3 regions of the Mucilaginibacter sp. R-33 genome follow, and region 1 is predicted to be linked to each of the others. Evidence: riboswitches for the same ligand, from Rfam matches in the RefSeq annotation. Region 1 holds a riboswitch; each other region holds the start of a gene.
The links. A riboswitch is a leader RNA that binds a small molecule or an ion and turns the genes downstream of it on or off. The one in region 1 is predicted to bind S-adenosylmethionine.
Positions count from the first base shown of each region.

Region 2: another riboswitch for S-adenosylmethionine. It lies ahead of metH (methionine synthase); the one in region 1 lies ahead of ACP26M_RS08135 (O-acetylhomoserine aminocarboxypropyltransferase/cysteine synthase family protein).
Region 3: another riboswitch for S-adenosylmethionine. It lies ahead of ACP26M_RS15170 (TlpA disulfide reductase family protein); the one in region 1 lies ahead of ACP26M_RS08135 (O-acetylhomoserine aminocarboxypropyltransferase/cysteine synthase family protein).

Region 1 covers NZ_CP188089.1:1,914,932-1,924,972, reverse strand. The annotation lists gene clpB (ATP-dependent chaperone ClpB) at 12-2,630, shown strand; gene ACP26M_RS08145 (homoserine dehydrogenase) at 2,707-3,942, opposite strand; gene ACP26M_RS08140 (homoserine O-acetyltransferase family protein) at 3,942-4,997, opposite strand; gene ACP26M_RS08135 (O-acetylhomoserine aminocarboxypropyltransferase/cysteine synthase family protein) at 5,088-6,407, opposite strand; SAM riboswitch class I at 6,652-6,762, opposite strand; gene ACP26M_RS08130 (trans-sulfuration enzyme family protein) at 6,966-8,084, opposite strand; gene ACP26M_RS08125 (hypothetical protein) at 8,181-8,699, shown strand; gene mqnE (aminofutalosine synthase MqnE) at 8,793-9,986, shown strand.
Region 2 covers NZ_CP188089.1:5,054,562-5,064,602, forward strand. The annotation lists gene der (ribosome biogenesis GTPase Der) at 1-192, shown strand, start outside; gene ACP26M_RS20740 (hypothetical protein) at 424-1,095, shown strand; gene ACP26M_RS20745 (NAD(P)/FAD-dependent oxidoreductase) at 1,228-2,172, shown strand; gene ACP26M_RS20750 (DUF7660 family protein) at 2,246-2,482, opposite strand; gene ACP26M_RS20755 (hypothetical protein) at 2,597-2,848, opposite strand; gene ACP26M_RS20760 (S41 family peptidase) at 2,885-4,183, opposite strand; gene murQ (N-acetylmuramic acid 6-phosphate etherase) at 4,292-5,101, shown strand; gene ACP26M_RS20770 (hypothetical protein) at 5,204-5,770, shown strand; gene ACP26M_RS20775 (Bax inhibitor-1/YccA family protein) at 5,940-6,671, shown strand; SAM riboswitch class I at 6,805-6,914, shown strand; gene metH (methionine synthase) at 7,119-10,041, shown strand, end outside.
Region 3 covers NZ_CP188089.1:3,641,825-3,651,865, forward strand. The annotation lists gene ACP26M_RS15160 (SusD/RagB family nutrient-binding outer membrane lipoprotein) at 1-182, opposite strand, end outside; gene ACP26M_RS15165 (SusC/RagA family TonB-linked outer membrane protein) at 188-3,370, opposite strand; gene ACP26M_RS15170 (TlpA disulfide reductase family protein) at 3,706-4,275, opposite strand; SAM riboswitch class I at 4,397-4,510, opposite strand; gene ACP26M_RS15175 (isocitrate lyase/PEP mutase family protein) at 4,839-5,627, opposite strand; gene ACP26M_RS15180 (YybH family protein) at 5,829-6,209, opposite strand; gene ACP26M_RS15185 (DUF6597 domain-containing transcriptional factor) at 6,281-7,096, opposite strand; gene ACP26M_RS15190 (family 43 glycosylhydrolase) at 7,324-9,465, opposite strand; gene ACP26M_RS15195 (alpha-L-arabinofuranosidase C-terminal domain-containing protein) at 9,503-10,041, opposite strand, start outside.

The DNA.
Region 1 (10,041 bases):
CCATGAGTACTATGAATTTTAACAATTTTACCATAAAAGCTCAGGAAGCCGTACAAAAGGCGTCTGAAATTGCTGTTGGTAACCAACAGCAAGCAATCGAGACCGCGCATCTGCTTAAAGGCTTATTGCTGGTTGATGAAAACGTAATTACCTACTTATTAAAGAAATTAAATGTTAACCTGAACAGGTTAAACGATACCTTAGATGCGCAGATTGCATCCTTCCCCAAGGTAAGCGGCAGCAACGTGTACCTTTCGTCTGAAGCAAATTCGGCTTTACAAAAAGCTTCGGGATATTTAAAAGAATTTAAAGACGAATTTGTATCAGTTGAGCACGTGCTTTTAGGCATTTTAGCTGCGGGTGGTGCGGTAAGCAACATCCTGAAAGATTCGGGTGTTAATGAAAAGGATCTGAAAAAAGCTATTGTTGAACTCCGCGGCGATAGCAAAGTAACCGATCAAAACGCCGAAGCCACTTATAATGCCCTCAACAAATACGCCCGTAACCTGAATGAATACGCCGGTTCGGGCAAGTTGGACCCGGTTATAGGCCGCGACGATGAAATTCGCCGTGTTATCCAAATCCTTTCGCGCCGGACCAAAAACAACCCGATTTTGGTTGGTGAACCTGGTGTTGGTAAAACCGCTATCGCCGAAGGTATTGCTTTCAGGATTATCAAAGGCGACGTGCCTGAAAGCCTGAAAACCAAAGTTGTATACTCGTTGGATATGGGCGCACTCATTGCAGGCGCCAAATATAAGGGAGAGTTTGAAGAACGGTTGAAAGCCGTTGTAAAAGAGGTTACCCAAAGCGATGGAGAGATCATCCTTTTTATAGATGAGATCCATACGCTTGTAGGTGCAGGCGGGGGAGAAGGCGCTATGGATGCGGCCAATATCCTGAAACCTGCCCTTGCCCGTGGCGAGCTTCGTTCAATTGGTGCTACAACCCTTAACGAGTATCAGAAGTACCTTGAAAAAGATAAAGCTTTGGAACGCCGTTTCCAGAAAGTGATGGTTGAAGAACCTGATGCTGCCGACGCCATATCTATTTTGCGCGGACTGAAAGAACGCTATGAAACCCACCACAAAGTGAGGATCAAAGACGAAGCGATCATCGCCTCTGTCGAAATGTCACAACGCTATATTTCCGACAGGTTTTTACCGGATAAAGCTATCGACCTGATGGATGAAGCCGCTTCAAAACTTCGCCTTGAAATGGATTCGGTACCGGAAGTGGTTGACGAACTGGAACGCCGCATCATGCAGCTTGAAATTGAGCGTGAAGCTATCAAACGTGAAAAAGACGACCGTAAGGTTGCCGAACTAAGTGAGGAAATAGCCAACCTGTCGCAACAGCGTGATTCATTACGTGCCAAATGGAAAGGCGAAAAAGACCTTGTTGACGGTATTAATACTAAGGTTGAGCTGATTGAAAACTATAAACTGGAAGCCGAACAGGCCGAACGTGCAGGCGATTACGGCAAGGTAGCGGAACTTCGCTACGGAACTATAGTTGAAGCCCAGGCCGAAGTTGAAAAGTTGAAAGCCGCCCTGCTTGAAAACCAAAGCGACAGCCGCATGCTGAAGGAAGAGGTTACCGCCGATGATATTGCCGGTGTAGTAAGCCGCTGGACAGGCATCCCGGTTAGCAAAATGATCCAGAGCGAACGTGAAAAACTGCTCAATCTTGAAGATGAACTGCACAAACGTGTGGCAGGACAGGAAGAAGCTATTGAGGCGATAAGTGATGCCATCCGCCGCAGCCGTGCAGGTTTGCAGGATAAACGCAGGCCAATAGGTTCGTTCATATTTTTAGGTACAACCGGTGTGGGTAAAACCGAACTGGCAAAAGCCCTGGCCGAATACCTGTTTAATGATGAAGGTGCGCTTGTGAGGATAGATATGAGTGAATACCAGGAACGCCATGCTGTTTCAAGGCTGATAGGAGCGCCTCCGGGCTATGTTGGGTATGATGAAGGCGGACAGTTAACGGAGGCCGTTCGTCGCAAGCCTTATAGTGTGGTTTTACTGGATGAAATTGAAAAAGCCCATCCCGATGTATTTAACATCCTGCTGCAGGTATTGGACGATGGCCGTTTAACTGATAATAAAGGCCGTGTGGTGAATTTTAAGAATACTATTATCATCATGACCTCTAACATCGGGTCAAACATCATCCAGGAAAACTTCCAGAACCTGGAGGACGAAAACCGCGATGAACTGATAGCAAAAACCAAGAATGAGCTGTTCAATTTGTTAAGGGCAACTATCCGTCCGGAGTTTTTAAACAGGATAGATGAGATCATCATGTTTACTCCGCTTAATCGTGATGAAATTCATGATATCGTTAAGCTGCAGTTTAAACAGGTACAGCAAACGCTTGCTGAAATGGGTGTAACTATCGAAGCATCCGATGAAGCCTTAGATTGGTTGGCCCAGTTAGGTTATGATCCTCAATTTGGTGCACGCCCGTTAAAACGCGTTATCCAGAAAAAGATCCTGAACGAGTTGAGTAAACAGATCCTGGCGGGTACAGTTGATAAAGACAGCGTTATTAAAATAGATATGTTTGATAACCAGTTTGTGTTCCTGAACTCGGCTAAAGAAGCTACGGAACCAGCTAAATAAGCTGTAGAAAAATAATTAAATGTAAAAAGGCTTCCCAATTTGAGAAGCCTTTTTTTATTAACAACCGGAGAATCTATTAAAACACTTCGGCCGCTTGTTTAGTTACCGATGCTAAGCTGACCCCCGTAAGCTGATCGGCAAAGGCTACGAAAGCCTTACTCTCAGATATACGATGTTGATTAGCGATCAGATTTTGCAAATTGATTTTTCCTATCACAAATTTATAATTACCTGAATAGTAGCGCTCATTGATATGCTCAAAGTTCAGCGCTTCAACCAGTTCCTCGTCATCATAACGCAGGTAAATGGTTAATTCAATGTTATTGGTAAAATTAAGGTCTGTTTTCTCTTTAGCTTTTTTGTATTCGTACTGGTAGTTATAGCGCAGCGCCGCAATATCCGACAGTACAGCCGAACCGGTAGGATGGCCGCCCGCGCCTTTCCCGAAAAAGAATTGCTGATCGGCAAAGGCAGCTTGTACAGTTACGCCATTATATTCATACTCAACGTTGTATAAAAACTCTTTGTCGTTTACAAACTTAGGTAATACAAACAGGGCAACGTTGCGGTCGTCAAGTTCTTTGGCTACCGGCACCAGTTTAATTTTGAGGTTCTTTTCGCGGGCATATTGCAAATCGGCAGCTGCAAGGTTCTGAATGCCCAGGTTAAATACCTCATCGGGCTGTACAACTACACCATAAGCGTGCGCTGCGGCAATAACCAGCTTGTATTTGGCGTCAAAACCACCAACATCACTGGTTGGGTCGGTTTCGGCAAAACCCAGGTCCTGGGCTTGTTTCAATGCGCTATCATAATCGAGCCCTTCAATAAAGCCTTTTGAAAGGATATAGTTTGATGAGCCATTGAAAATACCGCTGATTGAATGCAGTAGTTCATTATCATAATATTCTTCCAAATTGCGGATAATAGGGATACTACCGCAAACAGCGCCTTCATATAATAATGATGTGCCGTATTGATGCTGAATTTCGATCAGTTCGTCCAAATGCAGGGCGATCATTTTTTTACTTGCAGATACTACATTTTTGCCTGATTTTAATGCTCTTGAAACAATTTCAAAAGCAGCTTCGGTATCATTGATCAGTTCAACAATGGTATTGATCTCCGGGTTATTAAGCAGTTCTTCTTTGTCGGTAGTAAATAAATGTGCCGGTAAAGAACGTTTTTTATTAGGGTCTTTAATAGCAAATTTTACTATCTCGATATTTAAATGCTTTGTTTTGATGATATCATATAACCCCTGGCCAACAACTCCAAATCCGAAGAGGCCGATATTTAACTTTTTACTCATTACGCTGTACGTTGCAGTTCTATAATTTTTCCTTTCACATCGGTTTTAAAAAATGATGTGAATATTTTTGTTAATGCTTCTGTTTCAATTAAAAATCCATCGTGCCCATAAAACGAATCCAGCTCGGAAAAGGCAGCTTTTGGGATATGCCTGAACAGGTATTGCTGTTCTTCAACAGGGAATAAAACATCCGACGAGATGCCGATAACTAATGTTTTTGCCTTGATGAGGCTCAACGCTTTATCTACACCGTGACGGCCCCGGCCCACATTGTGTGAGTCCATCACTTTGGTCAGGTACCAATAACTATAGGCGTTAAAGCGGTTCACCAGCTTTTGCCCCTGGTAATTTTGGTACGATGAAGAACGGAAATTGTCCTGCACATCGTCGGCTTCTTCCTGCTGGGTAATGCCGTAAGTTTTATAAGTACGATAACTTAAAAGCGCGATACTGCGCGCAGCTTTTAAGCCTTTCTGACCGCCTTCGGGCGTATTGCTGTAAAAGGTACGATCTGTAGTGATAGCCAAACGTTGCGACTCGTTAAAGGCAATGCCCCATGGTGAATGCTTGGCATTAGTTGCTATCAGAATAAGATTTTTGATGCGCTCCGGCTCAATAATAGCCCATTCCATAGCCTGCTGGCCGCCTAATGAACCTCCAATTAATACACTGATATTATTAATGTTTAAATGCTGGGCAAGCAACTGGTGCGCTTTAACCATATCCCTTGTAGTAAACTGGGGATATGAAAGATAATATGGATGGCCGGTAACCGGGTTAATGCTCAACGGACTTGTAGTGCCGTAAGGAGAACCCAAAATATTGGCGCAAACTATAAAATGCTCTTCCGGGTTAAAAAAATACCCCTCGCCAATAAGCCCTTTCCACCAGTCAAATACATCGCTGTTGGCAGTAAGCGCATGGCAAACCCAAACAATGTTATTTTTTTCCTTATTTAACCGGCCATAAGTGTGAAAACCTATTTCTAAACCTTCAATTGTACGGCCCGATTCAAATTCAAAAGTATCAGTGTATTTAAATATCTCTGCGTTCATTCTGTTGTTTTGTTATTTCAGGTGCAACCGGTATTTCCGGCTGCAACCTGCAATAACGTTTACTATATCACTTAAAAAAACTATACATTATTAAACTAACTCACCCTCACCTTGCTTAATTTTTGCAAAAGCCTGCTCAAAATCAGCTTTAATATCGTCAATATGCTCAATACCAACAGCCACGCGCAATGAAGCTGGCGTAACACCGGCAGCCAATTGCTCTTCATCAGACAATTGCTGATGCGTAGTTGCCGATGGCTGAATGATGAGTGTTTTTGCGTCGCCAACATTGGCCAAATGGCTAACCAGTTTCAGGTTGTTGATCAATCGGCCGGCCTGCTCTTTACTCCCCTTAATCTCGAATGACAATACGCCACCGAAACCATTCTTTAAATATTTTTTAGCCAGCTCATGATATGGCGATGATTCCAGTCCCGGGTAATTTACGCTTGCCACCTGCGAATGCTGCTCCAGCCATTTAGCCAGTTGCAGGGCATTATCAACATGACGTTGCACGCGTAACGAAAGTGTTTCCAGTCCCTGAATGTTCAGCCATGAATTAAATGGAGCCTGCGACGGGCCGAAATCTCTCAAGCCTTCCACACGGGCACGAATAATAAACTGGATATTGCCAAACGGACCGCCAATGCCAAATACATCGTTAAATATCAACCCGTGGTACCCCTCAGATGGTTCAGTGAATTGCGGAAACTTACCGTTACCCCAATTGTAATTGCCTGCATCAATAATGACGCCGCCAATACTGGTACCATGCCCGCCAATCCATTTGGTGGTTGACTCAACAACCACATTAGCGCCATGTTCAATAGGGCGGAAGAGGTAACCACCGGCACCAAAAGTATTATCAACAATTAATGGCAGGTCATGTCTTTTGGCAACCTCGCTCACCTTTTCAAAATCGGCAATGGTAAAGCCCGGGTTACCAATGGTTTCCAGGAAAATGGCCTTTGTTTTATCATCAATAAGAGCCTCAATATTGGCCGCAGTATCATCTTTGGCAAAACGCACATCGATGCCCAGGCGTTTAAACGCTACTTTAAACTGGTTATAAGTACCGCCGTACAGGAAAGGAGAAGTCACAAAGTTATCACCTACCTGAAGGATGTTATTTAAAGCTATAAATTGTGAGGCCTGGCCGGATGCTGTTGCCAGCGCGGCCACACCGCCCTCTAACGCCGCGATGCGTTTTTCAAACACATCGGTAGTAGGGTTCATGATGCGGGTATAGATATTACCAAACTCCTTTAATGCAAATAGGTTTGCACCATGCTCGGCGCTGTTAAATACGTACGAAGTAGTTTGATAAATGGGTACAGCACGTGAACCTGTTGTTGGATCAACTTCCTGGCCGGCATGTAATTGTAAGGTTTCGAATTTTAAGGCAGACATAGTTGTAATTTTTTAATGTGTTTAATTTAGATTTTGAATGTTTAGATGGATTTGGAAAGCCGGTTTAAAAACAACCGGTTTAACAACACACTTTTTCAGAGAATGAAAACAGGAGCGTGCTAAGCATCAACAGCAGCAACACATACAAATACAGCCAATAGGGGAGCTAATATGTTGTACGTTACCGTTTAAAGTGTAAAAAGTGTTGCGTTGCGTAAATTTAATTAAACTTTTCATGGTTATAAATTTATATTCCCCGGTGTTATTTGCCGGGACAGGAATTGGCACCTTCTTCAACATTGAAGGGTTGCCAGCGGGTCATTGAGCCTGATCTCTCGCCGCTTCTTTATAAATCAAAACCCGAACTATGTTGCGGAGTATTGATCGACCTTGGTATTGATACCAAATAATGTTGCGAATATAAGGGATTGTGAGGTAATATACCAAATTTTATTTCTTTTTGAGGTGAAAGGCAAAAAGCGAAAGGTTAAAGGTTGATTCGAGAACAACTTTGGACTTAACAATTGCAGCTACCTTTCGCCTTTAACCTTTCTCCTTTCACCTCGATAATGCCTGCTCCATATCCGCTATTAAATCATCAATATGTTCCAGCCCAACTGAAACCCTTAGCAGGTTACGTGGTGTTTTGGTATCCGGGCCTTCAACTGTAGCCCTGTGTTCTATAAGGCTTTCCACGCCGCCAAGACTGGTGGCTTTGATAAATAGTTTTAGTTTGTTAATAATATTATGCGTATCATTCTCATCGCCCTTAATAGTAAAAGATAACATCCCGCCAAAAGCCAGCATCTGATCTTTAGCTATCTCATGTTGCGGGTGCGAAGGTAAGCCGGGGTACATTACCTGTTCAACGTGAGGGTGCTGTTCAAGATATTCGGCAAGTAATTGAGCGTTTTGTACATGGCCCTTTACGCGATATGGCAGGGTTTTGATGCTGCGTACCAAGTAATAACAATCCATAGGCGAGGGGATAGCGCCGCCCATTTCCTGCACCTGGCGGATTTTTGTCCACCAATCGTTGTTCTCTGCAGTAATCAAAACGCCGCCCATCAGGTCGCTGTGTCCGCCAAAATATTTAGTGGCTGAGTGCATAACCATATCCGCGCCTAACTCAATTGGTCGCTGGCACATAGGGGTGGCAAATGTATTATCGCACAAAACTTTAATGCCTTTTGCTTTGGCAATAGCAACCACCCTTTTAATATCGGTTATTTTAAGCAGGGGGTTCGATGGTGTTTCTATCCAGATCAAACCTGTTTCGGGCTTGATGTGCTGTTGTAAAACCCCGGTATCGTTTACATCAATAAAATCGAAGGTAAGGATGCCGGCAAAAAGGGTTTTAAGCTGATTACGTAAGCCGTGATACATATCATCAGGAGCGATAATATGCGTGCCCGGCTCCAATGATTGAAATGCCGACATTCCGGCCGCATTACCTGATGAAAAGGAAGCTGCTTCAACACCTCCCTCTAACTTAGCCAGCACATGCTCCAGTGCATGACGATTGGGGTTCGATGAGCGACTGTAAATATAACCTGCCGGGAAACCGCCATCCTCACCGCGCTCAAACGTGGTTGACATAATAATGGGTTGTATAACGGCCCTTGTTGCTTCATCAACATGGTTACCGGCGTGTATGGCTATAGTTTCAATTTTCATGGCATAATGTGTTATCGCCCAAAATAAACAAGAATATTTGTTATTAGCTGTAGCGTTTTTATATTTTTTATCGAATAAGTTTAAAAGCCAAACCGCATGAAAAAGTGCCTTATCTTCCTGTTTGTTATTATTGGGCTATCTGCCTGTAAAAAAGATGCCAATGATAGCGCTTATGACAAAAGCTATAAAGCATGGCAAAACTTTAAAGCCGAAAGTAAAAACTCCTATACTTATACCGTTAATGCCGGTTCAGTTTTTGGTTATGGCTCCGAAACCAAGATCACCGTTCAAAATGGCGTTGTTACAGCGAGGGATTTTTCATCGTATGTTTTGGAATATAAAACTGCAAATATGCCCCCTGTTAAAACTATCAGGGAACAATGGCATGAGGATAAAACTTCGTTAAACCAGCACAGTTCAGGTGCTGCATCAATAACCCTCGACCAAGTTTACCAGAAAGCAAAGAACGAATGGCTTGCGGCAGATAAGAAAACAAACACTATTTATTTTGAAACCAATAATGATGGCATGATATCAGGAGCCAGTTATGTACCTAATGGTTGCCAGGATGATTGCGCGATAGGCATCTCCATAAGCGAGATCAAGGCTCTGTAACTTTAATGTAATTTACCGTGAAATTTGGCCGATATGTGTCATAACGCATATTACTTTTGTGCTTTTTAGTACCTTTGACCAAATTTTTAATTGATGCATAATTCAGATAATTTACAGTTTTTACTTAACGATCCGAATTTATCTGCTGATTTAAAGCATATTGCTCAAAAAGTTCTTGACAAACAACGCATCACTTTTGATGAAGGCGTTTTGCTTTACGAGCAGGGCGAACTTGGCTATCTTGGCGCTTTAGCCAACTACATCCGCGAGGAACGCCACGGCGATAAAACTTATTTCAACCGTAATTTTCATATTGAGCCCACCAATCTTTGCGTTTACGACTGCAAATTTTGTTCGTACTCGCGGCTGCTGAAACAAAAGGCGGAAGGATGGGAGTACACCATGGATGAAATGTTCAACATGGTTACCAAGTATGATGGCGAACCGGTTACTGAGGTTCACATTGTAGGTGGTGTGCTGCCGCAATATGATGTGCCTTTTTACCAGGAACTTTTCGCCCGCATCCGCGCGCATCGCCCCGAGCTGCACATTAAAGCGCTTACCCCGGTTGAATATCACTACATCTTTAAAAAAGCCAAAATTGATTACGCCACAGGCATGCGCCTGATGCAGGAAGCAGGACTTGATTCTATCCCCGGCGGCGGCGCTGAAATTTTTGATCCTGAAATAAGGGACCAGATCTCGAAAGATAAATGTACTGCCGATCAGTGGCTGGCCATTCATGAAGAATGGCACAAGCTTGGCGGTCGTTCAAATGCCACGATGCTTTACGGGCATATTGAACAATATAAACACCGCGTTGACCACATGGAGCGTTTACGCCAACTGCAGGACAAAACAGGTGGTTTCCAAACTTTTATTCCGCTTAAGTTCCGTAATAAGGATAACCAGATGTCGCACGTACCCGAGGTTTCGGTAATTGAAGATCTGCGAAACTACGCAGTTGCCCGCATCTACCTGGATAACTTCGACCATATTAAAGCTTATTGGGCTATGATCAGTCGTACTACCGCACAGCTTTCGCTTAACTTCGGCGTTGACGACATTGATGGTACGCTTGATGATACCACCAAAATCTATTCAATGGCCGGCGCCGAAGAGCAGCATCCAGGTATGAGCACCAAGCAAGTGGTAGAGTTAATTAAACATGTAGGCCGCCAGCCTATTGAACGTGATACATTATATAATGTAGTAACGGATTATACCAACTTTGTGTTCGGCGACGAACCGAAACCACAGTATTACAAATTACCGGTAATTAATTAAGCTTTTTAAGCTGAAAGCCAAAGGCCGAAAGCTTAAAGCAAAGCAATAAATTTAG
Region 2 (10,041 bases), 3.1 Mb from region 1:
CCATCAATAAAAGGTAAATACGTTAAAATAAAATACATTACCCAAATTGCCGGCACTTCGCCAATGTTTGCCTTTTTCTGCAATTTGCCGCAATACGTAAAGGAGCCTTATTATAGGTTTATCGAAAATAAGCTCCGCGAAAATTTTGATTTTTCGGGCGCCCCGGTGCAGGTATGGTTCAGGCAGAAGTAAGAACCTTGATTTTTAGGATTTGAGGATTACCTTGAATTTGATCTATCAAATCCAGACTTACAAAGTTTCACCACCGCGTCATTGCGAGGCACGAAGCAATCTCCTATTTGAAGGTACGCCCTGCTTAGTCCGCGATTGCTTCGTTCCTCGCAATGACGTTTTTTACCCCCTCGTTGTTACGTTTCCATCTCCCGCTCCGTAATACCACTAAACCTCAATACTTTACACTTCATGAAAAAGTTTTACTGTTTAGTACTAATAGTACTGGCTGCTTTTACGGCATGCAAAAAAGGTGAGCTATCAGCTGCCGGCGGAGAAGATAATGGCTGCATCAATCGCGTTAAACGTGATTACAGCGACAGCAATAAAGTTGAACTGGCAGCGGCTATTACGCTCCTGCAAAAAAATAATATCCCGGTTAACGGCCTGGTGATATATAGAGTTATTTTAAACGATAGCATAAGCAATAATGGCCCGCTTAATATCTACCAGCATGTTATAGCTTATGAAGAAAGCAAAGGTTTGCCCATCTTTAATTCGGGAATAGGCTATCATTTCAGGAACGAAGTTTTCGCAACTACCATTGGTCGGCGCTATGGCACACTTAGCCTGAATACTACGGCAACGGCTCCGCTGCCCCAAATACGTAAAATTTTTATTGATGCTTTTAAAAAAGATGGCTATACCATTGATAACCGCGTTAATGAATCATCATGCCTTAATGCGGAGTTCGGGTATTACAACCTAACGCCGGATACGCCTGACCAGCCTCATTTTGCCAAAGTTTGGAAGGTTACTTTTATGAATTACGATTATCCGGTGGCCTACATTCAGGATGATAACCGAAAACTATTATCCTATTTCAACGGATTATTAACACTGAACAAAACCAATAAAAAATAAAATACCGGCGCAATTGGCATTTCTTTAGCCAGCCGGCCATTCTACTTTGTCAGTTTAAAAACACAAAATGCAACATGGTTGCATTTTGTGTTTTTGTCATTTACCTTTATCCATAATTAACCGCAATATCATATGAAGGATTTTGATGTGATCATTATCGGCGGCAGCAGCGCCGGTTTATCTGCAGGCATGGCTTTGGGCCGTGCCATGCGTAAAGTATTAATTATTGATAGTGGCTTGCCCTGCAACCGCCAAACGCCACACTCACACAATTTTTTTACTCGCGATGGTCAAACTCCACACGAGATTTTGACTATTGCCCGCGAACAAACTTTAAAATACCCAACTATCACGCTGCTCCATAGTGAGGCCACTCAATGTACACCAATAACTAAGGGCTTTGAGGTTAGTACAATATCCGGTGAAACATTCAGCGCAAAGAAAATTATCCTTGCTGCCGGTATTAAAGACCAAATGCCCGATATTCCCGGCTTCGCCGAATGCTGGGGAATATCGATTATTCATTGCCCCTATTGCCATGGTTATGAATACGGTTATCAGCCTACAGGCATATTTGCTAACGGCGAAATGGCTTTTGAGCTGACCAAACTTATTTCAAACTGGACAAAAGATCTCATTCTGTTCACTAACGGAAAATCAACTTTGACAGGAGATCAGCAATCCATTATCAGTCATAATAATATACAAATTATTGAGGGGGAAATAGCAGCGTTTGATCATCATGACGGCCAGATAACTACCATCCATTTGCAAAACGGCTCCGAAATAAAACTTAAGGCATTATATGCGAGGCTCCCATTTGTGCAACACAGTGATATTGCATTACAATTAGGCTGCTCATTTACCGATCAGGGCCATATCCAGGTTGATGCACAGCAAAAAACAACGGTACCCGGCGTTTATGCCGCCGGTGACAGTGCTTCAGGCATTCGCTCCATAGCCAACGCGGTTAACAGCGGCGGCATGGCAGGCGTTATGGCAAATTTGGAATTGATTAATGAGGTTTTCTGGTGGGAAAAGAATAAAATTAAAAGCGATTGTCATTCCCATGAATAAGCAAAGCGCTGTATATTGGTCGCAACAAAAAATTTCCAGCACCAGTTTCAGGGCACTTCAACCCAATAAATACTTATTCGTAAACTCTCGCGGCAGTGAGGATGTCGGCAAAAACGCCCCAATTTACATTTTCGGGAACTGGGAGGTTGTTATTCAGATAATAGCCTTCCATGTCATCGGTCCAACTTTGGATTCCCTCAAGGTAATCTAACAAAGACTTGTTTTCCCATTTATCAGGGTTATCTTTCAAGTCATTGATCAATGAAGACATGAATTGTACAAAATCATCTTTCAAGTTTAAATTTTTCATAAATCAAGCCTTGAAGATAGTTGGTTTCTTTGCAAGGTATGGACGATTTCTTTTTATCCTCACCCTACTTATTCCCTACCCTATTGAAATGTTTTTTATTTGAGCTTAAATCATCTACTGCTCCAACCCTTTTTTAAAGGTTACATCACCCGTGTTGATCACTTTAAAGTAGGCGTTATCACCCCATTTAAAGCGGGCCGCCTGGGCTTTCAGGATTGTTTTTATCGGCTCCCTGGAGATCTGTACTTCGTGCGAATCCATTTCTTTAATGGTTTGCGAGGCATACAGTATAAATTTATCGACCTCGTCATTATTAACAGCATATTGAGTTAAAAACTCAGCTTCAGTCGGGTATTTTTTAAGCAATTGCTGCTGGCGGTCAACAACGTAAGCGGTAAATAATTACTGCTGGCTCAGGTCCTGGATAAGCGGGGTGAATTTGCTGGTATCCGCCGGTACAAAAACATCGGGCATAATGCCTCCGCCGCTAAAAACTTTACGCCCGCTTGAAGTATGGAATGATGGGGTGCCTTTAAAAACACTATCGTTAAGGTTGCTTTGTTCTGAAAAAAGTTCACCTTTTTGCATGCGCTGGGCAAGTTCATTGCGATAACTGTCAACCCCGTTTTTGTATGATTTCTGGATAGAGCGGCCCGAAGGGGTATAGTACCTGGCCACTGTTAAATTAACTGCCGAACCATCGTCAAAAGCAAACTGCTGCTGTACCAAACCTTTACCAAATGATCGCCGACCAACAATAGTAGCCCTGTCAAGGTCCTGCAGGGCCCCTGCTAAAATCTCACTGGCCGAGGCCGAATATTCATCAATAAGCACGGTAAGTTTCCCTTTCTGAAACATGCCCGAATCGGTGGCAAAGTAATCAGTACGGGGCTCGTGAATACCTTTGGTATAAACTATCAACTTTCCATCAGTTAAAAACTCATCGGCTAATGAAGTAGCAGCATTAAGGTACCCACCGCCATTGCCTCTCAGGTCGAGCAGCAATTTATTCATACCGTCAACTTTTAGCGCCGTTAAAGCCTTTCTGAAATCGAGGTCGGTAGTGGCCGAAAACTTGCTGATCTTGATATAGCCGGTGTTAGCATCGGCCATATAGGCAGCATCAACGCTGCTCAGGTCAACATGCCCCCGTTTAACCGTAAGTATTTTTAAATCTTTGCTCAGCGGAGGCACAACACTCAGTTTTATTTCAGCATCCTTTTCGCCCCTGAAAACACTATTTATACGGGTGGCTGTTAGCTTGCTGCCCGAAAACTTTTTATCGTCGACATTGATCACCTTACTGCCCACCAGTAAGCCCGCTTTTTCGGCCGGACCGCCGGCATAAACCTGCGTAATGATCAGTGTATCACGAAGTAACTGGTATTCGATACCGATACCGTTAAAACCACCGTCTAACCGTTCATTGATGGATTGCGCCTGCTGCTGCGGTAAATAAAGCGAATGCGGATCAAGGTTTTGAAGCAGGTTATTTACCGACACGCCTTCAATACTATCGATATTAACGCTGTCAACATAGTTGCGGTCAACCAGTTGCAGCACCTTTGCTATTTTACTATTGCTCACAAAGGAGAAGCCAAGGTTATGCGCGGCAAAATCCTTGTTAAGCACCTGGCCTATCATCACCCCTACCAGCAGCAGGATTATTGTCCGGAAAATTACACCCGCGGTCCTCTTCATAACTTATTACACACAAAGTTAATAATTGCAGGGTCAATAATTTTTACCCGCACCCTTGCATTTGATGATTTTTACCGAATTTTGTTATAAATTATTTGAAAATAGGCAATGGAAACCACTACTGAAAGGGAATCGCACTACAAAAACCTCGAAAAACAGACCGTAAGGGAAATTTTAGAAAACATTAATAACGAGGATAAAACTGTTCCCTTTGCTGTGGAAAAGGCCCTGCCGCAGATAGAAGCATTGGCAACTATCACCGCAGAAAGGATGAAAAACGGCGGACGTTTATTTTACATAGGCGCCGGTACCAGTGGCCGTTTAGGCGTGGTTGATGCATCGGAATGCCCGCCAACATTCGGCGTTCCGTTTGATATGGTGGTGGGCTTGATAGCAGGCGGCGATGGCGCGATCCGCAAAGCGGTAGAATTTGCTGAAGACGATGCTGTACAGGCCTGGAAAGATCTGGAAGCTTTCGACATTAATGATAAAGACGTGGTTATTGGCATAGCCGCTTCGGGCACTACACCGTATGTGATCGGCGGCTTAAAAACAGCTAATGAGCATAATTTAGTTACCGGCTGTATTGTTTGTAACAGCGGCAGTCCGGTAGCGGCTGTGGCACAGTACCCGGTTGAAGTAGTAACAGGCCCTGAGTTTTTAACAGGGTCAACCCGCATGAAAGCAGGCACGGCGCAAAAATTAGTTTTAAATATGCTGAGCACAAGCGTAATGATCCAGCTTGGCCGCGTAAAAGGGAACAGGATGGTTGATATGCAATTGAGCAACCACAAATTGGTGAACAGGGGCACCCGCATGGTAATGGACGAAACCGGGCTGAACGAAGAAGAAGCAGCCGGGTTACTGAAACAATACGGCAGCGTACGAAGCGCTGTTGATCATTATTTAAAAAAATAAACTGAATTTGAAGATGTGTTGATTTGGAAATTTGAAGATGTTTGTATTCGATAAATTCTCAAATTCAAAAAATTCGGGTTCAGACAATTTGAAATCAAAAACATGCACGATATTGAACCATATTACCGCTGGAGAGACGATTACGTGGCATCAGAAGATGAGTTTTCGCCTTTCTACGCGACAGAATACAGCGAGTTTGAATTTGACAAGCAGGTATACAATTACCTGCTGCACCCGCAATGGGACTCATTCGGCTCCAATACCCTTTATTTAAAAGTGCTTTTTGCCGATTATGATAAAGGCTACACTATTATTGAGCTGATAGGTGAATGGAATGACGCCATAAACAACGACATTATGCTGCTGAAGCGTGAGCTGCTCGACCTGATGATAGATAATGGCATCAGCCATTTTATCCTGATCGGCGAAAACGTACTCAACTTTCATTCAAGCGATGATTGCTATTACGAAGAGTGGTTCCAGGACGTGGAAGACGGCTGGATAGCAGGCATCAACTTCCGCGAACACGTGATAGACGAATTTAAACACAGCAATATCGACTATTACATCAATTTTGGCGGCGAACTCGATAGCCTTGGCTGGCGTACCCTGAAACCCATACAGGTTTTCAAAAAGGTTGAAGAGCAGTTGATGAGGAGATTGAATTAGGGGTACAGAGTCAAGAAGCAGGAAGAACAGAAATCAAGACTGCAAGAATCAAGAGACAAGACATTTCGGAAAACTTTCCTGTTTCTTGACTCTTGATTCTTGCAGTCTTGCTTCTTCATGCTGTATTCACCTTTTATTTATATATTCGTACTATAATTTTTAACACAAAATGGAATTTAAAGAATCTAAATACAACTTCGATAATGTAATCGAAGTTAGGGATCAATCAGAAGTTGATTCACGCAGGTTTATGGCCGGCGTTTTCAGCTGGATGTTCGTTGCACTTGGCGTATCAGCGATAACAGTTTATCTATTTTTGAATATGGGCCTGATCAGTCTGATCGTTGCACCAACAGGCGGCCTTACGGGTTTTGGCTATTTTGCGCTGTTTTCGCCACTGGCGTTTTCATTGGTAATGCAATTTGGCTATAACCGAATCTCTTATCCGGTATTGGTGCTGCTTTTCGTAGCTTATGCAACACTTATTGGCATCAGCTTAAGTTTGATATTTCTGATCTACACATCTGCATCAATATTGGGTGTTTTCATTACCGCATCAGTAACTTTCGGTATTATGGGCATTGCCGGTTATACTACCCAGATGGATTTAACAAAGTTTGGTTCAATCATGTACATCCTGTTCATTGGGATTTTTGTAGCTTCATTAGCTAACTTCTTTATGCACAGCGAACAAATGAGTTACATCATCAGCTACATAGGCATAGCTGTATTTACTGGTTTAACTGCCTACTATATGCAAATGTTAAAACGCATTGGAGCAGGTATTGAATACGGTGATGCAAGCTCGAAAAAACTGGCCCTGATGGGTGCGCTAACATTGTACATCACACTGATCAACCTGTTTTTTATGCTCCTCCGTTTATTCGGCAGAAGAAGATAATCTCATTAAGAAATTCAATCATAAAGCTGCCTCCGCAAAAGGCGGCTTTTTTTGTTTAACAATGTGGCTTAGGCATGATATTTAGCGTATGTTATACACTTGCAAATGATAACTTTATTGCGCAACTTTGCACTGCTTATGGAGAAAGACGGAGGGATTAGACCCTGCGATGTCTTAGCAACCTGTGCTTCACAAGGTGCTACATTCTACCAGGCAGCAATTACGCGCCCGGACAGATAAGCGAAAGTCATAACAACACCCGACTTTTCGAGATAAGCTGTATTTAGATTTGAGATATTAGACGTGAGATTTGAGATAGCTTCGGCTCTTTCAATCGCCTGTTTAATGTCTTTTTATCAGATATATGAGGTGAAAGACATGATGTTTTAGCAAGGTTCTCTCCGCTAAAATCTCACGTCTCAAATCTCATATCTCACATCTCAAAAAATGGACATTAGAAAAGAATTACAGAAACGCATCCTGGTGATTGACGGAGCAATGGGTACCATGATCCAAAGGTACCAGCTTACCGAGAAGGATTTTCGTGGCGAGCGTTTTCGCGATCATCATAGCGACCTGCAGGGCAATAACGACCTGCTCAATATCACGCGCCCTGATATTATCAAAGCCATCCATGCCGAATATCTTGATGCCGGTGCGGATATCATTGAAACTAACACTTTCAGCACACAGGTAATTTCCCTTGCCGATTATCACCTGGAAGAACTGGCCTATGAACTAAGCTACGAAGGCGCACGCATTGCCCGCGAGGTAGCCGACGAATATACCCGGCGCAACCCTGCAAAGCCGCGTTTTGTTGCCGGTGCCATCGGCCCAACCAACCGTACTGCTTCCTTATCGCCAGACGTTAACGACCCCGGATATCGCGCCGTTACCTTTGATGACCTGGCCGAGGCCTACTATGACCAGGTACGGGGTTTGGTTGACGGTGGTTCGCACCTGTTGTTGGTTGAAACCATATTTGATACCCTTAATGCCAAAGCTGCGCTGTTTGCCATAAAACGTTATGAGCAGGAATGTAAAGCTGCAGGTAAGGATTTTCCCGCTTTCAGGGATTCGGGCGGTATCATGATCTCAGGTACTATTACCGATGCTTCAGGCCGTACCCTTTCCGGGCAAACTGTCGAAGCTTTCTGGAACTCGATAAGCCATGCCAACCTGCTATCGGTAGGCCTAAACTGCGCTTTGGGTGCCCGGGAAATGCGCCCGCACCTTGCCGAGCTTTCTGAAAAAGCAGGTGTATTTATTTCGGCCTATCCAAACGCCGGCTTACCCAACGAGTTTGGTCAATACGATGAAACTCCGCATGAAACCGCTCACCAGGTTGACGATTTTATCAAAGCCGGCCTGGTTAATATTGTTGGTGGCTGCTGCGGTACCACACCCGAGCATATTAAGTGCATTGCCGATAAGGCTGCCAAATATCCGCCCCGCCCTATCCCACAAATTGAGCCGGACATGCGCCTGAGCGGTTTGGAATCCGTTACCATAAAACCCGAAAGCATTTTTGTTAATGTGGGTGAGCGTACCAATATCACCGGTTCACCAAAGTTTTCCAAATTGATCCTTGCCGAAGATTATGAGGCTGCTTTATCTGTTGCCCTGCAGCAAGTTGAAGGCGGCGCACAGGTTATCGATATTAACATGGATGAGGGCATGATTGATTCGGAGGCTGTGATGGTAAAATTCCTGAACCTGGTTGCTTCTGAACCGGATATAGCCAAACTGCCTATTATGATCGACTCATCCAAATGGACGGTGATTGAGGCTGGTTTAAAATGCGTACAGGGAAAAGGTATCGTGAACTCTATCTCCCTTAAAGAGGGCGAAGAAAAATTTAAGGAACAGGCCCGGAAAATCTTAAGCTATGGTGCTGCCACCGTAGTAATGGCCTTTGACGAAACCGGTCAGGCTGATTCATTGGAGCGTCGTATCGAGATCTGCAAACGGTCATATGAGATCCTGGTGAACGAAGTAGGATTCCCGCCGCAGGATATCATTTTTGATCCGAACATCCTAACAGTTGCTACCGGCCTGGAAGAACATAATAACTACGCGGTTGATTTTATTGAAGCCACCCGCTGGATCAAACAAAACCTGCCGCACGCCAAAGTGAGCGGAGGTGTAAGTAATATTTCGTTCTCGTTCAGGGGTAATAATACCGTGCGCGAGGCTATGCACTCGGCTTTCCTGTACCATGCTATTAAAGCGGGTATGGATATGGGTATTGTAAATGCCGGGATGCTGGAGGTTTACGAGGAAATTCCGAAAAACCTTTTGGAGCTTGTAGAAGATGTACTCCTTAACCGCCGCCCGGATGCTACCGAGCGCCTGGTTGAGTTTGCCGACACCATTAAGAGTAAAGGCAAAGAAGTAGTACGCGACGAAGAATGGCGCAAAGGCACCGTTCAGGAGCGCCTCTCCCACTCGCTGGTAAAAGGCATTGTTGAATACCTTGACGACGATGTGGAGGAAGCCCGCCAGGCCTACAGCAACCCCCTTGAGGTTATTGAAGGTCCGCTGATGGATGGTATGAATATCGTAGGCGACTTGTTCGGTGCCGGTAAAATGTTTTTACCACAGGTGGTAAAATCGGCCCGTGTGATGAAAAAGGCGGTGGCTTACCTGCTGCCTTTTATTGAGGAAGAAAAAAAGAACAACGTAAATGCCGATCAGCGCGCCAACGCCGGCAAGGTATTAATGGCCACCGTAAAAGGCGATGTACATGATATCGGCAAAAATATAGTTGGCGTGGTACTGGCTTGTAACAACTTTGAGGTGATTGACCTTGGGGTGATGGTGCCCGCGCAACGCATTATTGAAGAGGCTAAAAAGCAAAACGTTGATATCATTGGCTTAAGCGGATTGATCACCCCATCGCTTGATGAAATGGTGCATTTTGCTAAGGAAATGGAACGCGAAGGTTTTACCATTCCGCTAATCATTGGTGGTGCTACAACGTCGCGCATTCACGCTGCCGTAAAAGTGGCGCCGCAATACTCCGGGGCTGCCATTCACGTTTTGGATGCTTCGCGCAGCGTTACCGTTTGCAGCAATCTAATGAGCAAGGACAACCGGGATGCCTATATCCAGAGCATTAAAGACGAATACGCCAAAGCCCGCGAGGCACATGCCAATAAAAAATCGGACAAGCGTTTCGTAACAATCGAAGAAGCCCGTGCCGGTAAATTCCAGATTAGCCTGGATGGCGATGTGGCGCCGAAACCCGCATTTACAGGCACCAAAGTATTTGAGAATTTCCCGCTGGAAGAGTTGCTGCCTTATATCGACTGGACGCCATTTTTCCACACCTGGGAACTTCGCGGCAGCTATCCGAAGATCTTTGACG
Region 3 (10,041 bases), 1.7 Mb from region 1:
ATGTTATTGGCAACTCCCCAATAAGTATCAGAAGTGGCTTTGGTGGCAGCAGTCAACAGGTAGTTGGGCTGTGCTGTTTGTGAGCCGTTAGGGTTTTGATTGATCCTGGCAAGTTCCTTTTTGCATGATGTTATCGATAATAAGACCACGCCGGATAATATGCTGATATATTTAAGTTTCATGATGTTTAAAATTTAAGGTTTACGTTAAAACCGATGTTACGTACGGTTGGCAGAGTGAGATCTTCCAGGCCCTGGCCATTGCCTGCGTTAAAGGCTGTCTCCGGATCGATGTTCGGCGCGTTTTTATGAATGATCCAAAGGTTACGGCCAACTACCGAAAATGTAGCGCCCTGAAAACCTATTTTATTCACCCATTTAGCCGGTAAAGAGTATCCCAGCTTTACTTCACGAAGCTTGATATATGAGGCATCATAAACAAATGCTTCGTCAATATTGGTAAAGCCTTTGTAGTATGATTGCGCGGGGATAATGGTGGTATTCGGAGAACCATCGGCCTTAACCCCTTTAAAAATCATCCCATCATTATAAACGGTTACACCCGCCGGAGCTGCGCCGGTTACCTGCACCGCCGGATTTGTTGTTTTATTATCCGGATAGTAATAGCTTAAACCACCATTAGCAGCACCGCGCCCCGGTAAGGTAGAGGCCAGTACGCCGGTATAGGTACCAGTACGGTTGGTGTTTGAGTAGATGGATCCACCGAAACGCGCGTCAACCAGGAAACTCAGGTTAATGCCTTTGTAGGTAAAGCTGTTATTGATGCTTCCTAACCAATTTGGAGTGAATTTGCCAAGGTAACGTTTGGTTGTGTTGAATACAGGTGTACCGTTAGCATCGATAACGATTTGCCCGGAAGCGTTACGCGTATAAGCTGTACCATAAAGTGCGCCATAAGGTTGGCCAAGTGCCGCGGTTACCTGTACAGTTCGGTCAGACCCAATTGGCAGACTTTGCAAACGGCCTTCGGCATCAAGCGAAGCAACCTTACTGCGGTTTAACGAATAGTTAGTAGTGATATCCCAGGTAAACTCCTTTGATTTAATTGGCGTTATCCCCAATTGTATCTCAAGACCTTTATTATTAAGGCGCCCCCCATTGATGATTTTTTGACCAAAACCCGTGGCCGAACTAACCTGAACCGCAAGTATCTGATTGGTACTATTGGTATTGTATGCACTTACATCCAGATGTAACCTGTCCTGAAAAAAGCCTAATTCAAAGCCAGCCTCTGCCGATGTTGTACTTTCTGGTTTCAGTGTGTTATTGGCATCTGTAGCCGGTAAACTTTGCTGTGGATTAGCATTGAAAAGGATTGATGAGGCAAATACATTCCTTAACTGGTAAGGATCGGTAGCCTTACCCACTTTAGACCAGCCACCTCTTAATTTAGCATAGGTAAGCACATCGCTTTTAATGCCCAGCGCTTCGGATAGTATTAAGCTTCCGTTTACTGAGGGATAAAAGTATGACATGTTATCAATTGGCAATGATGAAGACCAATCATTACGTGCCGTTACGTTAACGAAGGCATAATTCCTGAACCCAACCTGTGCCGATCCGAACACACTGTTAGTTTTAAGTTTAGAATAAAAGTTTGTTGAAACCAGTGGATCACGCGAATTACCCATGTTATATAGTCCCGGAATTGCAAGTTTAGGTGCTAACTGATCATTTTGTTCGAGTGTTTTTACCGAGATATTACCACCAACAAATGCATCAAGCGAAAAATCATTGTTTAGTTTTTTGGTATACTGCAACCTGCCTTCCGTATTATTTTCATTTACGCTGTAAGCATCTTCCTCATATGAGCCAAACGGTGTTCCATTAGTGCCATAAGCAACCTTGATTTTACGGCGGTCATTATAATAATCGGTACCGGTACGGAAGTTTGCCGATAGGCCATCGATGATCTTATAATTCAATTCAACGCTTCCGATCAGGTGATTTTTGTGCTGACCAACCGTGTTTTCATAAGCCAGCCAGTATGGGTTGCTATAGTAACTGTTATTCCAGTTAAAAGTGTTTCCATTGGCATCCTTGTAGTTTTTAAGCTTGTTGATATCAACCTGGCGCCCAAACCAGGTAAACTGCAGCATGGTACTGGTTGCGCGTTTTCCATAAGCGCCCGGCAGGTTATCAGCATCATCTTTAATATAATTAACAGTGGTATTTACTGTTAATTTAGGATTGAAACGGTAGCTTGAATTTAAAGCGAATGAGTTACGTCCTTGCGATGTATTTGGGACAATACCGGTTTGATGCAGGTTATTGTAAGATACCCGGAAATCACTCTTTTCGTTACTGCCCGCTAATGCTATACCATTATTAAGCGTCACGCCAGTCCTAAAAAAGTCTTTTACGTTATCGGGATGGGCGATAAATGGCACAGCCTGTCCATTGGAATAAAACTGCGGGATCAATGAGCCATCCAATGCAGGCCCCCAGCTTTCGTCAACACCATCGTTAACGCCACCGCCCTTACCGTCAACATAACTGAATTTACCATTTGAACCCTGGCCGTATTCATTTTGATATTTGGGTAATACCTGCACATTTGAAAAGCTGGTATTAGAGTTAATGGTAACCCCAAGCCCTTTTGCTCCTTTACCTGTTTTGGTACGAATAAGGATAACGCCTGCTGCCGCGCGTGAACCGTATAAGGCTGCAGCATTCGGGCCTTTTAACACGCTTAGCGACTCTATGTCTTCAGAATTGAGATCAGAGAGGGCATTAGCGAAATCCCTTGAACCACCAGATCCTAAAAACTGGGTATTATCAACAATAACCCCGTCAACTACAAACAAAGGCTGATTATCTTTAGTGATAGAAGTTTCACCACGGATAACGATACGTGATGAACCCATATCGCCCTGGCTGTTGGTAACCTGCACACCGGCAATTTTACCGGCCAGCGCGTTTACAAAGTTGGTTTCCTTTGCCTCAGAAATATCTTTCGATTTAAGCCCTTGTACCGCATATCCCAGCGATTTTTTATCCTTTGAGATATTGAGGGCCGTTATCACTACCTCATTCAGAGAATTTGGTGCTTCAACCAAAACCACGTTTAAGGTAGTTATTCCTTGCGTAATCGGGATCTCCTGGGTTGTAAAGCCAATGTAGCTAACCCTAAGCACATCATTAACATTGGCGTTGATGATAAACTTACCATCAACATTGGTTTGTGCGCCCGTGGTTTTACCTTTAACAGATACGCTGACACCCGGCAACGGCAACCCATCGGATTTGGCGGTTACCTCCCCGCTTATTTTAACGGATTGCCCCGCAACCGTCTGGACGAGAATAAAAGGCAATATAATTGCCAGTAATAGCTTGTAAATTTTTAACATGATAATTAATAATTGAGATTAATTTTTGATGCCTTTACCGGTACAAAAGACATGGCTATCGCCTTAGCGGGCATAATTTGCCCGGCTCATAAGCCTATCGTAACTGTAAAGAATTGATTAGGGGATGGTAATTATTAAGCTAAGACAAACTGCAGCAAGCCCGCATTTAAACACCATGCATGCTGTAAATGATTAACAGCAACAATGCATGCTTTGCATATTGAGACAGAAGGATTTGCAGATTGACTGGCTTTCCGAAACGAAAGTTTTCTTGTGTAAAAAAGTAGATTCTGTTTTCATAAAACGGGTATTAAATAAGTACTGATAGATTCTTTTTAATTGATGGACGCTGTTTTGTTGTTTACCAAAGCGTCCACAGCTTTTAACATGGACGCAAATTCCTGTTTATCGTACAAGCGGGTGAGGTAAACAATTTTCCCATCCCGATCGATAACCACATTGCGGGTAACACCGCTCTTTTTGCTGGCAAACCGGCCAAAAATCTCAGCACCAGGATCGAGTGCCAACGGATAGCTTATATTCATGACCTGGTGAAAACTTTTTACTTTGTTGAGCGGTTCATCGCGGTCAACGCCTATTAACACAAGGCCTTTATCTTTATAAGCCTGCCAGATCTCTTTTTCCAAATGCGGCATTTCTTCTCTGCATACGCTGCACCAGCTTGCGGTAAACTGCAGGATAACCACCTTACCATGCAACTTCGTTAAAGAAGTTTTTGTACCATTGGTCAATACGAGCTCAAAATCGGCAGGAGCAAGATCACCGGTTTTTATGATATAACCGCGGTCGTCAGCTGTCGGATCAATTGCCTTGGTGATCTGCGCAACAGCCGGCAATGTTGTTATGAAAAGCAAACAGGTAAAAAGTAATTGTTTAATGTTCATTGCTATACAGGTTAAACCGTAATATCATCCCGGTGATATTTTCAATATTTTAATTAGCAAGAAAAATGAAGAGGGAAAAGAAGTATACAACACCTTGCACTATACAAGGCCATAGCGTATTACATTATCTTTTCTACCCTATTTTGGGCAGACAGGAATTAGCACCTTTATAACAGTGGGCTTACAGGTTGCTAAGACATCACAGGGCCTTTCCCTCAGTCTTTCTTGATAATTAAAATATTCAAAGAACCGATTTGACGATGCAAATATATATAAATTCTACTAAAACCATAGACTTTATATAATTATTGCAATAAAATGAATTAATACTTTAAAATTCTGCAGGCTTATTTACAGAATTTGTTTACTGATTGGATTAGCTGAAACTTTTTGAAGATAAATTCCATAACAACAAAAAGTCCCTAACGTTCGCTGCCGGGACTTTAACCTAAACTTATTTTGCAGATTATTAAACTACCTTATAATAAGGTAAAACAAGGCAATTAGGTTTTTAATTATTTAGCACTTATAGTTGATACTTATTTAACACTTTCATTCGCCTGTTAACTGGCAACCCCATTAAACAGGGCTGCAAAGCTATTTTCAGCTGCTATCTTTTCAATTAAATTTTCCAGCGACTGGTAAATGTTCATGTTTAAAAACGGACCTGCACTGATCCTTTTAACACCGGCATTTTGTAACGCTTTAAAATCCGGAAGTCCGGGTATGCACATTACGCTAACCGGAAGGCGCGATAAGGCTGTTATTTGTTCAATATCTGTTGTTTGGGTGATACAGGGAAAAAACAAACCATGCACACCTGTATCCTGGTAAAGCTTAGTGCGGGTTAAAGCATCTTCCAACGCGTTAGGTAAACCAAGCAGGAAGGAATCGGCCCTTACATTTATAAATACCTGTACATCTGCCTTAGTCAACAATTCGGTGATCTGTTTAAGTTTCATGGCAAACTCATTTGCATCAACAATACTTCGCTTGCCATCCACCACTATCGAATCCTCTATATTAATACCCACAACGCCGATATCACGTAATTTTGTGATGTTACTGCAGATTACTTCCGCTGTATCACCATAACCTCCCTCCAGGTCCACAGTTAACATGGCTGATGATGTTGCCGCTATCCGTTTGACTACAAACAGGTAATCATCAAAACTCATTTCTTCGCCATCTGCAAAGCCTAATGAGCTTGCTACAGCCGCACTTGACGTACCAATTGCCTCAAAATTTAACTTATCATAAACCTGCGCGCTTTGCGCGTTCCATACATTGCCAATCTGCAAAGGTTCGGTTTTATGATGCAGCGCTAAAAATTCATTAAATCTATTTTTCATGTTCTTGTTTTTATTTTATGCTCAAAATTAGCTTGAACACTTTTCCAAAAATTGTATAAAACGGAAGAGATTAGTGAAAGGCGAAAGGTGAAAGGTGAAAGGTGAAAGGTGAAAGGTGAAAGGTGAAAGGTGAAAGGTGAAAGGTGAAAGGTGAAACAATAATGGCCGGGTAAACCAGCCATTATTGTTTCTGAATTTAAATCAGGCTACGAGATTAGCTTCGGCTCCGAATGCGTGATCGATGACAATTTTCCAGCTGCCGTCGGGTTGCTGTTTCATTAGCTCTATCCCCTTTGCGGCAACCTGTGTTTTGCCATTGTCGGTAACGCTCCACTCCGACCGGCCGACCGCTACATCACCCGATTGCAGACAGTAAACGGTTTTGATTTCCATTACTCCCGGAACCGCACAGATGCTTTTAACGGCCTCTTCAAATTGAGCCTTGCCTGATACTTCTTTTCCCGGCTCGGGAAAAATAATACCGTTGGCATCGTACACATTCATAACTACATTTACATCTTTGGTGTTAAAGGCTGCCGCGAGTACCGCGTGCACTTCCTGTGGTGTTTTTGCTGATTTCATTTTGTTGTTTTTTTTATATCAGCAAAACTATGTGGCTCGAATAGCCCAAAATTGTATAAAACGGAAGAGTATTAACTGCCCGCTAACGCCTGGTTTATAGGCGATGCCTGAGCGGCAAAGGAATTAGGCGTAAAACCTGTAAAAAGTTTAAATTCCTTTATGAAGTGTGCCTGGTCAAAATAACCGGCGCTGTAGGCCACATTGGTCAGCTTTTCTTCGTTGGCGCTAACCAGGCCAAGGCTATGCTGAAAGCGGTTTATTTTATAAAATAATTTGGGCGGCAAACCTGTGTACTGCGAAAAAAGTGTATTCAAATGCCGCGAGGAAATGTTGTAACGGCTGGAAATTGACAGGATATTATCATCACTGTAGTTCTTTTTAAGATTGCTGACAATATCTCCGATAAATTTGATCTTCGAATGTTTCTTCTCCGATGTTGATAAACGGCTCCACAAATAATCTTCAATCATGGCCACCTTCGCGTTCAGGTCGACGGTTTCCAATAATTTTAAATAAAGCGTTCTTAATTTAGGGCCGAATACGTGCGTGGCATCAACAATTTCATTATTAAATTCTGACACGTTTTCATCAAAGAAATAAACAGCCGAATGCGGGTAAAAACGGAAACCCAGCATAATATTTCGCCCTACAGATTGTATTGCTAACGGCTTGGTGATCTGTCCCCAAAGTTCAACAGGAGGAGTGGTGAAAAATGTATCGCTTTTTTTTGATTTCCAGTTTCCGGTGCCGAGGTTAAAGATCACTTCCATAGTACCGCTCGGAAACACGATATCATCATAGCTTCTGTCCGAATCAGATTCATACAGATAGAAGCACTTGATGTAAGGCTGTAGCCTTGGTTCCGGAAGCATCTCTTTGAAAACCATTATTACAAATATAGGGTACAACCAAGTCCTCAAATTGTAAAAAACGGAAGAAATTTTTTTATAAACTGTTTAAAACCGCTATTGCGAGGCACGAAGCAATCCCCGACTTTACAGGGTAGATTTGCTTAGTCGATCTACCTATTGGGGATTGCTTCGTGCCTCGCAATGACGTTGGGAATACATTGGTTTTGATGAACCGTTTTTAAACAGTGTCTCAGAACCCGCATTTACTTTTTCACATGTACCGATTTTATACCTTCATGTGTAGGGGTTACCTGTTTGATCAATCCTTTATTATCAAATTCCATTTTATCAATACATACCTCACGGTTGTAGCCTGCGGCATCCCCCATGGTAATCCCTTTGGGATAGTTGAACCTGTGATAAACAATATACCATTCATCTGTACCAGGGATCTGGATCACTGAGTTATGGCCGGTACCGTAAATACCTTTTGCTGCATCTTTCGCAATAACCGTGTTTTGCTGAGGAATCTCTATTGGCCCCAGCGGAGATTTTGCAGTGCCGTAATGCACACTATAATTAGGACTCCGGGTATCATTTTCAGACCACATGAAGTAATAAATTCCATTGCGATAAAACACATAGGTGCCTTCGTTGTAATGCGAGTAAGGCGTGAGTATCTTGGTAGTACCTGGTTTTAATGAAATCATATCATCGTTTAACTCGGCCACGGCCATATAACCATTGCCCCAGTACAAATAGTTTTTACCTGTTTGCGGGTCTGCAAAAACATCGGCATCAATCTGTTGCCCGCCTTTAACACCTTCAGGCAATTGTGCTATCAAAGGCTTACCCGAATCGGTAAATGGTCCTGCCGGATCATTTGCTGTTGCCACTCCTATTTTTTGTGCAGCAGCGAAATAGTAAAAGTATTTATAATCGTCACCAATCTTTTTTTCGATAATACAGGGTGCCCAGCCATTCTTCTTCGCCCAGCTTACATCCTGCGGCAAATCAAGAATCTTACCCTCATCTTTCCAGTTAACCATATCATCCGAAGAAAAAGCCTTGAAATACTTACCCGACCAGCCATCGAAACCATCACTGGTTGGATAGATATAAAATTTGCCTGTTTTTTCAGCATACAGGATCTCCGGATCGGCATAATATCCCGCTATAGCCGGGTTATGGGTTTCCTGAGCGGTAACCTCGTAAACCTGAGCTTTTTTACCCGCTATGGTTACCGAATATTTAACCGGCCCTTTGGTAAAGTCCTGCGCCTTTGCCGGGCTGATAGTAACACCTGGAAATAAGGTAAACTGAGGATCAAATGATTTTAAACTTGTACCCGGTTTTACAGGCAGGTGAACCTTATGGTTCGCAGTATCCAAAACGATATTAATGGTTTTAATCTGCTTGTTTATCGGTGAAAGTATGACATCTTCCGGCGTTTCCCATTTAGCAGTCAGTGCAGCGGCTTCCTTTGAAGTTATTGGCATCACGGTACCGTGGCGCGGATGGAAATTCATGGATACCTCATCGTCAATCAGTTTGAAATTTTCAAGATCGGTTGTCCTGGTAAACTGGTATTTACCTTGGGTATACATATCATACATCAAAATATAACCACTGCCATCATTTAATTTAAAGGTACCAGCCCCTTCTACCGGATCTTTGGTTTGCTGTACGTATTTATCCCGCAATGCATAGCCAGAAGTTAGCTTATCCGATACGGCTATTTTGATCCCCGCTCCTGATCCTTCTGTTTTGAAAAACAGGTAATATTTATTGTTTTTATAAACAATATCCCCGTCGATACAGGCGCCGCCATCGGGCTTAAAGAAAAGCTGTTTAGGTTCAGTTTCAAGACCTGTAAAATCCTTATTAGCATAGGCATAATAGATCTTATCAGCCTCTTCGCCAAAACGCATCGACCAGTAGATCATATATTTTTTTTCCTGCGGATCATAAATGGTTTGCGGTGCCCATACCCTGTTCACGCCTGCAAACTTTTCAAAGGTTTTGGCGATGTCAATAGTCTTAGAACTCCAGTGTACCAGGTCGGTTGATTTGAGCAATACCATAGAATAATCCGGTCCCCAGCCATATTTTTCGGTGTTCATGTCTGTGGCAACCATATAAAATGTTTTACCGTCGGCAGCTCGCATAATATGCGGATCCCGAACACCGCCGGTAGCACTGATATCGGCCGAATTTAAAACCGGGCGATTGTTATTCAGCGCGCGGAAATGATAACCGTCATTGCTTAAGGCAAAACGAATTTCTTCGCCGCCTTTACCGCCTGTAAAATAAGTAAACAGGTAGGCGCTGAATTTTTGCTGCGGCTGCGCTATGACTGCCGTGTAAAAGCTGACCAAAATGCCCAGTAAAACTATTTTTTTCATGTATAATTGGTTTGTTTTTTTCTAATATGCAGGATAATTATTTGTGCTTTTCCGAACCTTTGCTACTAATTCTGACAACTGTTAGTGAATAGGCAGGTACAGTGAAAGCCCACTTCTTTTGCAATTTTATTACTGATGATTGTGGAACGATAGCTTGCGGATTGTCGGCAGAATTCTTTACCTCCGGATTGCCTGTAATAACAGTAAGTGTTGCCGATTTGGGTAGTTGACCAATTTTTGACAGGTCCGCCTCTCCTGAAACAGGAGTATTACCGGCATTGGCTATTTTCAGAATCAGATCTCCTGTTGCTGAGTCGCGTACGGTTGAAACACCCGCGGTAGTGTCAATAACCGCTTTTTCACCTTTAAGCTTTATTACACCCGGCAAATACTCATTGCCCGAATTAGCAGCAAACTGCTGCTGAATGTAATAGTTAACCGTTGGAAAAACCTTATTGCCATTAAAATATATCAAATTTGGATTCCATGAAGTATGGCCAATCCTGGCAATAAGCGGTGCGTATGACGCCATCCTAACCACATCTCCGTTGCGTTCTAAACTGGTCATGTAAACCG